2 regions of the Hafnia paralvei genome follow, and region 1 is predicted to be linked to the other one. Evidence: predicted binding sites of a transcription regulator. Region 1 holds the regulator's gene; the other holds the start of a gene.

Evidence for each region. The regulator PurR, encoded in region 1, represses purine synthesis genes. The targets are predictions, from matches to a motif close to CANGCAAACGTTTGCNTG.
Region 2: a site for PurR is predicted at 2,751-2,768, ahead of K9N75_RS00150 (7-cyano-7-deazaguanine/7-aminomethyl-7-deazaguanine transporter). Genes of this name have one in related genera too.

Annotation. Positions count from the first base shown of each region.
Region 1 covers NZ_CP083737.1:2,523,885-2,529,787, forward strand. The annotation lists gene K9N75_RS11965 (Na+/H+ antiporter family protein) at 51-1,373, shown strand; gene K9N75_RS11970 (Grx4 family monothiol glutaredoxin) at 1,435-1,776, opposite strand; gene K9N75_RS11975 (C40 family peptidase) at 2,147-3,118, shown strand; gene sodB (superoxide dismutase [Fe]) at 3,440-4,018, shown strand; gene cydH (cytochrome bd-I oxidase subunit CydH) at 4,110-4,199, opposite strand; gene purR (HTH-type transcriptional repressor PurR) at 4,556-5,581, shown strand; gene K9N75_RS11995 (ABC transporter permease) at 5,585-5,903, shown strand, end outside.
Region 2 covers NZ_CP083737.1:27,889-33,791, forward strand. The annotation lists gene K9N75_RS00130 (N-acetyltransferase) at 1-360, shown strand, start outside; gene K9N75_RS00135 (OmpA family lipoprotein) at 563-1,222, shown strand; gene K9N75_RS00140 (LacI family DNA-binding transcriptional regulator) at 1,341-2,360, shown strand; gene tusA (sulfurtransferase TusA) at 2,361-2,612, opposite strand; gene K9N75_RS00150 (7-cyano-7-deazaguanine/7-aminomethyl-7-deazaguanine transporter) at 2,877-3,542, shown strand; gene K9N75_RS00155 (GNAT family N-acetyltransferase) at 3,613-4,071, shown strand; gene K9N75_RS00160 (DcrB family lipoprotein) at 4,166-4,741, shown strand; gene K9N75_RS00165 (AsmA family protein) at 4,783-5,903, opposite strand, start outside.

The sequences.
Region 1 (5,903 bases):
TGTTATTAAACGTGTTTTATAATTTTTAGAACTCTGGGACATTGACGTCTATGAACGCTGTTGTTGTCGCCGTCACGGTGATGCTTTTACTGAGTTTAATGCGGGTGAACGTGGTTATCGCGTTAATCTTTGCGGCTATTACCGGTGGTCTGGTTGGCGGACTCACTCTTGAAACGACCCTAACTACTTTTAGCGGTGGTCTCGGTGGTGGCGCTGAAATTGCACTAAGTTACGCGATGCTAGGGACTTTCGCCGTTGCTATCTCCCGTTCGGGTATCACCGATATATTGGCTCAGAAAGTCATTGCCCGAATGGGGCATCAGCCAAGCGCCAGTAAACTATTTTGGTTTAAGTACGGTTTGCTGCTGATTATTTCTCTCATCGCTATTTCGTCGCAAAACCTGATCCCCATTCACATCGCATTTATCCCGATCTTGATCCCCCCTTTGCTCCACGTGTTTTCACGCATGAATCTCGATCGCCGTGCGGTGGCCTGCGTGCTGACCTTTGGTTTAATAACGCCTTATATGGTATTGCCCATCGGCTTTGGCGGCATCTTCCTGAACAATATTCTGTTAAAGAATTTGAACGGCAACGGCCTAAACGTGACAGCGTCACAAGTTCCTCACGCGATGCTGCTACCGGGATTAGGCATGGTTGTTGGGCTGCTGATAGCCGTATTTTTCAGTTATCGTAAACCACGCCGCTACAGCGAGCGCAAAATTCTTGCTGCAGAACCAGAGCACAAAAGCGTAAAAACACGTCACTTGTGGGTGGCCGGTCTAGCGATACTCGCAGCATTAGGTGTTCAGTTGGCGACCAACTCCATCGTGCTCGGCGCACTGGTGGGGTTCATGGTCTTTATCGCGGGTGGCGTCATTCATTGGAAAGAAACTCAGGATGTTTTCACCCGCGGTGTACATATGATGGCGATGATTGGCTTTATTATGATCACCGCATCAGGATTCGCCGCAGTGATTAAAGCCACCGGCAGCGTTGAAACGCTGGTTGTTTCGATTGAGAGCGTGATCGGTAATAATCGCGGTTTAGCGGCCTTTTTAATGCTATTCGTCGGACTGATCATCACCATGGGGATTGGCTCTTCATTCTCGACGGTGCCAATTATCGCCGCAATTTATGTTCCATTGTGTATCGCTTTTGGTTTTTCACCGATGGCGACAATTGCCATTGTCGGCGTAGCCGGTGCACTTGGCGATGCAGGTTCCCCCGCCTCAGACTCAACGCTCGGCCCCACTTCGGGCTTAAATATGGATGGTCAGCACGATCACATTTGGGATTCGGTTGTACCTACATTCTTGCACTATAACCTACCCTTGCTAGCCTTCGGCTGGATCGCTGCAATGACGCTGTAAGCTGCACCCAAAATAACAAAGGCGCCCTAAGGCGCCTTTGTTTTATGCGACAACAATATCACTATTGCTGTTCTTCCTGAGCGGGATGCTTCGCCGCAGTTTCTTTAATCAACTGCTGCAATTCACCGGCGCGGTACATTTCGATAATGATGTCACAGCCGCCCACCAGCTCACCTTCGACCCACAATTGTGGGAAGGTTGGCCAGTTAGCATATTTTGGCAATTCGGAGCGAATATCAGGATTTTGCAAAATATCGACATAGGCAAAACGCTCGCCGCACGCAGACAATGCCTGAACGGCCTGAGCAGAAAAACCACAGCTCGGCAATTTTGGCGAACCTTTCATGTATAAAATAATTGGGTTTTCAGCTAGTTGGCGCTGAATTTTTTCAATAGTGGTCATTGTCATTTTGTTTTACTTCCTCTAACCAGTGTTATGCAGACAGCATGCAAGTGCATATCAAATTATTGTACTGGATTGTACGCAGCGACGCTCTTAGAAAAAAACGCCATCTTTTATAGGGGTATTTCTGAGGTGTTTCGATCCCTTATCGCTTAAGCTCAGTTTAATCTAAAAACGTGCTATGCTATATCCGTTTGGTTCGTGTTTAGATTTACAGCAGAATTTGTTCAAAACAGCATCCGATTTAACTCTTGTAACATTTAGTCACAAAGAGAATATAAATAGCGGAAATGAATGCTGTTCTGTTCCTGTTGTTTATTTAATACTGTTTGCCATGTTTTTTTCTTGGGACAAAGCCTGGAACCTACCAATGCGTCTATATATCGCACTCTTTGTTCTGCTGTTTACTCAGCTATTTGCTAATGCCGCCAATGCCTCTCCGGGGCATAAAGTCGTTGCCGATCAGCGAAAGTCGCACACGACCAGTAGCGAAGCCGCCGATCGTAAAAAGCGAAAGCCTGCGGCTAGCAAAAAAGAAAAAACGCCAACGACTTCTACCGCTAAAAACAAAAAGAGCAGCGATAAAACAGTCGCGAGTAAAAAACAAAACGCTAAAAAAGAGTCGGCCTCGCAGAATAGCGCTTTAGCCAGCAAATTTGCCCGCAATCGTGAAGTTGCTCGTAATAAAGCCAACAGCAAGAAAATTGATAAAGCGGTATTAGCCTCTCTATCTAAGCCAAATAAAAAATCTGCTGAGAAAAAGGCAAGCGCCAGAACCGCAACGCTTGCGCATGTCAGCAATAAAAAGAGCTATGGTCGTCAACGCGGCAAACTAAACAGCAAAAATGAATTGGCTAAGCTCGCGCTAAATCAGAATAATGTTGAGATCGTTGATGGCAAGCCAATCCGTTTGAGTCCACAGCATAAAAAGCGCTACCAGAATGCTAAACAGACCGCGATGAACAAGCTGATGAATCAGGTTGGCAAACCCTACCGCTGGGGAGGCTCATCACCTAGCACCGGGTTCGATTGCAGCGGTTTAGTCTACTATGCCTATCAAGATTTGCTGAGTATCAAAATCCCACGCACAGCTAACGAGATGTATCATCTGCGCGATGCAGCTCCGGTGAAGAAAACTGAGTTACAAAAAGGCGATTTAGTCTTCTTCCGCATTAACAACCGTGGCGCTGCCGATCATGTGGGTGTCTATATGGGTGAAGGTAAATTCATCCAGTCACCGCGCACTGGTGAACAAATTCGTATCAGCTATCTGGATAACGATTATTGGCAGGGTCACTATGTGGGTGCTCGCCGTGTCATGACGCCCAAAACAATTCGTTAGATATGCCAAGCAACAGGGATTTATTCATATAACGGATAATCCCTGTAATTTCCCCTCTCCTTTCTCAATATCCTTCCTTAGTACCTTGATGTCTCGCAGTGTTACTGATGGACAATTCATCAATTGATAACCAAAAAGCAAAATTTAGCCTGTTATTAGACTCAAAACTTGCTAAAATCGATCCCCATAACAAGAGCACAACAAGATCGTTTCAAATTTAAAAACCCGCACACTGACGTTAACGTTAGTGTGATGCGTGAAACATAAAACACTTGCGTGTAACTGTTTCATCGCAAAATAGATCAATAATAGGAGAGAGCAATGTCTTTTGAATTACCTACATTACCATACGAAAAAAACGCACTCGAGCCGCACATCTCCGCAGAAACTCTGGAATACCATTACGGTAAGCATCACAACACCTACGTGGTAAACCTAAACAACCTGATCAAAGGCACCGAGTTTGAAGGTAAATCACTGGAAGAGATCATCAAGACCTCTACTGGCGGTATCTTTAACAACGCCGCTCAGGTTTGGAACCATACCTTCTACTGGCACTGCCTGTCTCCAAAAGGCGGCAACGCACCTACTGGCGCAGTAGCAGACGCCATTAACAAAGCCTTTGGTTCTTTCGAAGCCTTCAAAGAAGAACTGACTAAATCTGCCGTGGGTAACTTTGGTTCTGGCTGGACGTGGCTGGTTAAAAAAGCGGACGGTTCTTTAGCTATCGTTAATACCTCAAACGCAGCAACCCCATTGACCAGCGGCGACAAACCACTGCTGACCGTGGACGTTTGGGAACACGCTTACTACATCGATTACCGCAATGCGCGTCCTAAATATCTGGAGAACTTCTGGGCTCTGGTAAACTGGGAATTCGTCGCTAAAAACTTGGCATAAGTTTTTAACGTACGTATATAAGAAAGGCGGTCGATTGACCGCCTTTTGTTTTAGTCATGTTAATAACTAAAGATTCCAACACGTCTTTAAATCAGTGCAGCGCTGCTACAAAGCTAAAGATAACAATAACTGCCAAAGCAGCAACCGTCGTCATTAGGGAATATTTCAGATCGGTTTCCATGTGCTCATCTCCCGCATTTCGTTATCAGATCAATTTTTATTATACATAAACACTTGCAGAAAGTGTGTGAAATCATTTTTACATACATCAAATGAGATCACACGCAGAAAATCATTCTATTATTCTTTCTCTTATCCCCTAATTTTGACTTCCCCTTTTGCATTTTATAGGCCAAAATTTACGGTTTACTGCTACGTATCAGCTTTCATAACGAAAAAGAATAGGCTGGCACTCGAAGTCTCTGCATATTCATTTATTTTATGTGCTTTCATTCGGTGTAATTTTAGATGTACGTAAGCAAACGATTAACACAATAGCTATGTTTTGATTACATAAGCTTAGGAGTCATCTGTTTCATGGCAACGATTAAAGATGTGGCAAAACGCGCGGGCGTTTCCACCACGACTGTGTCTCATGTCATTAATAAAACGCGCTTTGTCGCCGAAGAGACCAAAGCCGCGGTATGGGAGGCAATTAAAGAGCTGCACTATTCTCCCAGTGCCGTCGCCCGTAGCCTGAAAGTTAACCACACTAAATCGATCGGTTTACTGGCCACCTCCAGTGAAGCGCCCTATTTTGCTGAGGTCATCGAAGCCGTAGAGAACGCCTGCTACAGCCAAGGCTATACCCTAATTCTGTGCAATTCGCATAACAATCCAGAAAAGCAAAAAGCCTATCTCGCCATGTTGGCACAAAAGCGTGTTGATGGCCTGCTGGTGATGTGCTCTGAGTATCCAGAGAACCTACTACAGACGCTAGAAGACTACCGCAATATTCCGATGGTCGTTATGGATTGGGGAACGCAGCGCAGCGACTTTACCGATGCGATTCAAGATAACGCCTTCGAAGGGGGCTATTTAGCGGGCCGTTATTTGATTGAACGCGGCCATCGTGACATTGGTGCCATTACCGGACAGCTGTCGCGCAATACCGGCGGTGGACGCCTGCGGGGCTTCCTGAAAGCGCTACAAGAGGCCAATATCCCAACGCGCGATGAGTGGATGGTTGAAGGTGACTTTGAACCCGAGTCTGGATACAAAGCTATGCACCAAATCCTCTCGCAAAAGCATCGACCGACAGCCGTTTTTGTGGGTGGAGACATCATGGCCATGGGCGCCATCTGCGCCGCAGATGAAATGGGGTTGCGCGTCCCACAAGATATTTCGGTGATCGGGTATGATAACGTACGTAACGCACGTTACTTCACTCCGGCATTAACCACTATTCATCAGCCGAAAGAGCGTCTAGGTGCGATGGCCTTTGATATGCTGCTTGATCGTATCGTGAGCAAACGCGAAGATTCTCAGACTATCGAAGTGCACCCTAAATTGGTAGAGCGTCGTTCAGTAGCCGATGGCCCTTATCTGGACTATCGCCGCTAAGCGATGAAGAACGGCTGCTCCTGTCTCGCGCTGTTCCCTCTTGTGCTGATACTTGCTGGTGCGCTGCCGATTGCGGCGGCGCTACTGGTTATGCTTCAACCCCTTTCAGATACTTTTTCCCTTAGCCATTTTCTTGCGTCGTGGCACCTGTTGCTACAATGGCCAGGTATATTGCAATCCATCACGCTGAGCATATTCAGTGGTTTTGCCGCCACGCTAATATCACTATGGCTAGCTCTGGCGTTATGTGGGCAGGTCATTCTCAGACAGAATAGTCATATCGCGCGGGTTATCTCCACTGCTATTCTCGCTATACCGCACA
Region 2 (5,903 bases), 2.2 Mb from region 1:
TATTGGCGCGAAAGTGAAGCCGTAGTGCGCGATACCTATTTACCTCATGCTTTGACGTGGGTAGCTGAGAACGATGGTGAAATCGTAGGTTTTATCAGCGTACTTGAGATGCAATTCATTGGGGCTCTGTTTGTGGATAAACGTTTTCACGGTAAGGGGATTGGCCCACTGCTAATGCAGCATGTGAAAATGATTTTCCCGCAGCTAATGCTAGAGGTGTATACCGAGAATCAGCGTGCGCTACGTTTTTATCGTCACGAAGGTTTTGAGATACAAGATACCCAATTGAATGAAGATACCCAGCATATGACCGCGATTATGTTGTGGGAGAAAAGGCCCGGTGCTTGGTTGGAAGATTAAGCAAAATTTAGGTTATTAATGCGTTTCGGCCAATTTTTCGGAATTGTAGCCATTATTTTTTAACGATAATTTGCTGAAATGCCTTCCCCGCGGATCTTTGTCGTCCGTGATTTTTAAGTCTTGATTTTGGGTTGGCGTATTACCAGCCTTTTTACAGCAAATGATTTGAGCGATTAGGCTCTGTGCAAGATGAGGTTCCATAATGAGTAAAAGCCGTTTATGCATTGCTGGCGCAGTATGTGCAGCGTTGTTGCTGTCTGGTTGTACAACGAACCCATATACCGGCGAGTCTGAAGCGGGTAAGGCTGGCGTTGGTGCTGGGTTAGGTGCGTTAGTTGGTGCGGGCGTTGGCGTACTGTCCTCTTCTAAGCACGATCGTGGTAAAGGTGCGTTGATCGGTGCTGCCGCTGGTGCTGCATTAGGGGGTGGTGCGGGTTACTACATGGATGTTCAGGAGTCTAAACTGCGTGACAAAATGCGTGGTACGGGCGTAAGCGTGACGCGCCAAGGCGACAATATTATTCTGAACATGCCAAATAATGTGACGTTCGACTCAAGCAGCAGTACTTTGAAACCTGCGGGCGCGAATACGCTGACCGGCGTGGCCATGGTACTTAAGGAATATCCTAAGACGGCGGTTAACGTGGTGGGTTACACCGATAGCACCGGCAGTCAGGATCTGAATATGCGTTTGTCTCAGCAGCGCGCAGATAGCGTTGCAAGCGCGCTGATTGTTCAGGGTGTCGAAGCTAGCCGTGTTCGCACTCAGGGCATGGGGCCTGCAAATCCAATTGCCTCCAACAGCACGGCGGAAGGCAAAGCTCAGAACCGTCGCGTAGAGATTACGCTGAGCCCGATGTAATTCCCTTTCTTTAAGCCTCCCCCGTTTATAGGGGAGGCTATTTCGCAAACCTTATCTCATCAGTTCCCCTGTGGTTATGCTAAATTTGCGTATTCGTTGAATATGTGAGGAGCATATCGTGAGCAGTCAGGGATCCCGAGCCACCATTAGTGATGTCGCCAAGGCCGCTAAAACCGGTAAAACCAGCGTTTCACGCTACCTTAATGGTGAACAGCACCTGCTATCAGACGATCTCAAAAAGCGAATCGAGCAAGCTATTCAACGGCTTAATTATCGTCCTAGTCAAATGGCGCGCAGTCTGAAAGGTGGGCAAACAAGGCTCATCGGCATGATCATTGCTGATATCACCAATCCTTACTCCGTAGACGTTTTGCGCGGCGTTGAAGAGGCCTGCCGCGTGCAAGGTTTCACGCTTCTGGTGTGTAATACCAACAACGAAATTAATCAGGAACAGCATTATCTTGAGCTTTTAAGCAGTTATCGCGTTGAAGGTCTTGTGGTGAATGCAGTAGGTATGCGTGAGGAAGCGCTGTCTAAACTGCAACAATCTTTATTGCCAATGGTGCTTATCGACCGCAAAATTCCGGATTTCTCTTGCGATATGGTGGGATTAGATAACCACCGTGCAGCCACAGAAGCCACACAGCATTTGCTAGAGCAAGGGTTTGAAGCCGTTATGTTCTTAAGCGAGCCCCTTGGCCTAGTGAATACGCGTCTTGAGCGTTTACACGCTTTTCAAAAGGCAATGCAGGAACATCCAGAATTGACGGCTTGTCATGCCGAAGTCGTGCTCAATAAAGGCGAGTTGCTGGATCAAACGTTAACTCAGTTTTGTCACCAGCACCGCGGTATGCGCAAGGCCATCATGTCTGCGAACGGAGCGCTTACTTTACAGGTTGCCCGTTCCCTACGGCGTCTAGGTCTGAACTGGGGAAGTGATATTGGATTACTTGGCTTTGATGAGTTGGAATGGGCAGAGTTGGCTGGCGTTGGGATAACAACGCTTAAGCAGCCGACCTATCAGATCGGCTATGCTGCGTTAGAACTTTTGGTGAAGCGTATTCAAGGTGATGGTCAGCCTACCGTGGAGCAAAAGTATCCGGGTGAACTGATTGTACGTGGTTCAACATCACGCTAATCAGGAAGCGGAACCTTTACGCACCAGATAGCGATAGGGCGTTTGCTCAGTTTCTTGCGCAATCAATTGGTGATCCATAAAGCGGCAAAATCCCGGAATATCACGGGTGGTTGCTGGGTCATCTGCGATAATCAGCAGCGTTTGACCATCATCCATATGGCGCACAGTTTTACGCACCATCATTACAGGCTCAGGGCAACGAAGCCCAAGAGCATCCAGCGTTTTATCCGGATTAGCGAAAAGATCGGTCATGGTCGTTCTCTAAAGGCCGCGTTGTTAAACGATGAGCGCTACTCAATGTTAAAGATGCGCAATCGTATTAATAAAGGGCTGCGGCGTCGTGAAGTTTAAAACAGCCCTAGTTTACCTGTTGCGAAATAGTCTGCAATAGACGTGAACGTTTGCGTTAAAATTAACCATTGCGCATGAAAATTATCGCGGTATCATGCCTGCCGCATCTCGTATGCACTTATTTTTCTTGGGTTCCCTCACCCCAATCTCCAAAAAGGCTAAAATATGTTTGATTTTACTCCGCAACAGCGGATGAAAGCCCTTTGTTGGCTTTCGGTGTTTCATGTTCTGATCATTACTTCCAGTAACTATCTGGTGCAACTGCCGATCTCAATTTTCGGCTTCCACACCACGTGGGGCGCATTCACATTCCCGTTTATTTTCCTTGCGACTGACTTAACCGTCCGTGTATTTGGTGCGCCTTTGGCTCGCCGAATTATTCTGGCGGTGATGGCTCCTGCATTGCTGATTTCTTACTGCATATCGGCACTATTTTTCCAAGGAGAGTGGCAAGGTTTTGCTGCGCTGAGCTCATTTAATGTGATGGTTGCGCGTATCGCTGTTGCTAGCTTTATGGCCTATGTGCTGGGGCAAATTCTTGATGTGCACGTATTTAACCGTCTACGTCAGCGCAGTGCATGGTGGGTTGCACCAACGGCATCGACGCTATTTGGCAATATTAGTGACACGCTGGCGTTCTTCTTTATTGCTTTTTATCACAGTACCGATCCGTTCATGGCGGCCAATTGGGTAGAAATTGCATTGGTGGATTACACATTTAAGCTGCTGATCAGTTTAGTTTTCTTCTTGCCAATGTACGGTGTGATGCTCAACGTGGTACTGAAATATTTGTCTACGCATCGTTCTGAACCGCAACCACAGTTAAATTAATACCTTCTTACGATGCCGAGTACTTTTGCTCGGTATCGTATACTCTGATATCCCTGCCCCGGGGGATGTCATGCCCGCAATTACCGTCAAGCACTCCAACATTGAAGAGATTCATTTCCTCTATAGTTTGTTGCCAGAATTTTCCGCACTGCATAACCGACAAGACCTAATTAACCGACTGAATAATAAAGAAACTTGTGCTCTTGTTGCTTATAAAGAGGAAAAACCTGTCGGTTTTAAGTTGGGTTATGCTCTGAATGACACCACTTTCTATAGTTGGTTAGGCGGCGTGTTGCCTGACTATCGTCGTGACGGAATAGCCCAAGTCCTATTGCATACACAGGAAAATTGGGCTTTAAATCATGGGTATCAGTATATCGAAGTGAAAACGAGAAACTGTTTTCCCGCTATGCTGATTATGCTAATAAAAAATGGCTATCAATTAACTGCTTTGGAGCAGGCTGAGAATCTAGCCGACAACCGAGTACGACTGGTGAAATGCTTAACGCACGGAACCAATAATAAGTAGCGAAGCTACAATATGTTACTTGCATTTAATGCACTGATAAGGTGCGATACGTTTATTGGTCAATCGAGACGTTAGGACAATATAAGGAATTACCATGCGTAATTTAGTGAAGTTTGTGGGAGTGGGATTGTTAGTAGCAGGGCTTGCTGCCTGTGACGGTCAATCAACCGACAGCGCCAACTCTGCAGCTAAAGGCTCTACCTCGGCAGAAGCTAGCGTACCCGCGGGAGAAAATATTAGCCTACTTGACGGGAAAGTGACTTTTACTCTGCCAGCAGGGTTGACCGATCAGAGCGGTAAATTAGGCTCTCAGTCAAACAGTATGCACGTTTATGCGAATAAGAGTGGGCAGCAGGCAGTAATTGTAATTATGGCTCCGCTACCTTCTGACAGCCTGAGTACGCTGAGTGGGCGCTTGGTAGAGCAACAGAAAGCGCGCGATCCCAGCCTGAATGTGCTTTCTGATAAGAGTATTGAAGTCAGCGGGCAGCCAGCCCAAGAAGTGAATAGTGTGCAAACGGCGAAAGGCCAAGTCTCCTATTCCAGCATCGTACTGGCCAAAGCAGGCGATCAACTAATGACCATGCAGGTCGCCCTGCCAGGCGAAAATCAGCAAGAAGCAGCAAGTATCGCTAAAGGTGTAGTTAACACCTTGAAGATAAAAGAATAAATAGTTATGAAGCCCTCCCTTATGTAGGGAGGGCTAGCATATTAATTGACTACGCCATTCACCATTTTCTGTGTGAGCTGTTGTCCACTTGCGCTTTGCACATTCAACGTTGCGTTCACGCTTGGTTTCAGCGGTGCTTCACCGGTGAGTACGCCTTGCAGCTCTAACTGCATATTGACGTCCCCGCTTAACGGGAGAGCAGGCCAACCCCATTCAACCAATTGATTAGCTGGAACCGCTTGTCCCTTCAGATCCAGCGTTAGCTGACGTCCAGTCTGATTGAGCGACGCGCTAGCCTCCAGTATTCCCTTTTGTGACAGCGCGCTGAGTTCGCTCACGGCGATCTGCTGATCGTTGGCATTTAGCGTTATAGAAAGGCGTTGGAGATCAACTTTGTTGAAGGTTGCTCCGCTGGCGTTGAACGTTGCCTGTCCATCCCACAGGCCTAAAAGGCGATTGTGTACTAAGCGAATATTGCTGCCAAATCCATCAAGTGCGGTGATTTGGAAAGGGAATTCTGGATTAATATCAACAAGCAGGTTTCGGCTACCAGAAAATTTGGTCACTATGACATCGTTCAACCATGCTGGCAGTGGTGTCTGCCAAATCTCCCGCCAATTTTGAGGCAGAGTGTACTCCAAGCCCACAATGGTCATATCATCGATGGTTAAGCGTTTGTCATTGCGATGCCAATTGCCGCTTGCGCGCAGCAGGCTACCTTCCCAACGGGTACTTAACTGACGAATTGCAACGCCTGCGTTTGAGAGGTCGGCACTGAAGATAGGCTCAACAAAATGCACATTGCCCACCACAATGTCGTTAGCATTAAAGGCTATAGTGCCTTTTTCACTCTGCCAATCTCCTTTGCTCCATGTAATACCGTCCAGTTCGGCGTCTAGATCGCTGAGTGCCCAGCCAGCCCCTTCTAGTTTGGCATCGGTGACGCTAACTTTGCCGAAGGTCACTGTCGGCAGTTGCTCGAGTGGTGCAAAGAATGCGTCTATGGATTTATTGGTCTGCCAGTGAATATTACCTAGGCGCAGGTTATTGATCTGCCAACTGCCATCGGCTTTGCGCACGCCGTCGCTAGTCATCTGCCCCTGTGCGATATCAGCACCTGCTCTATTGATTGTCAGCAGACCTTGTTTGAAGCTGCCCTGTA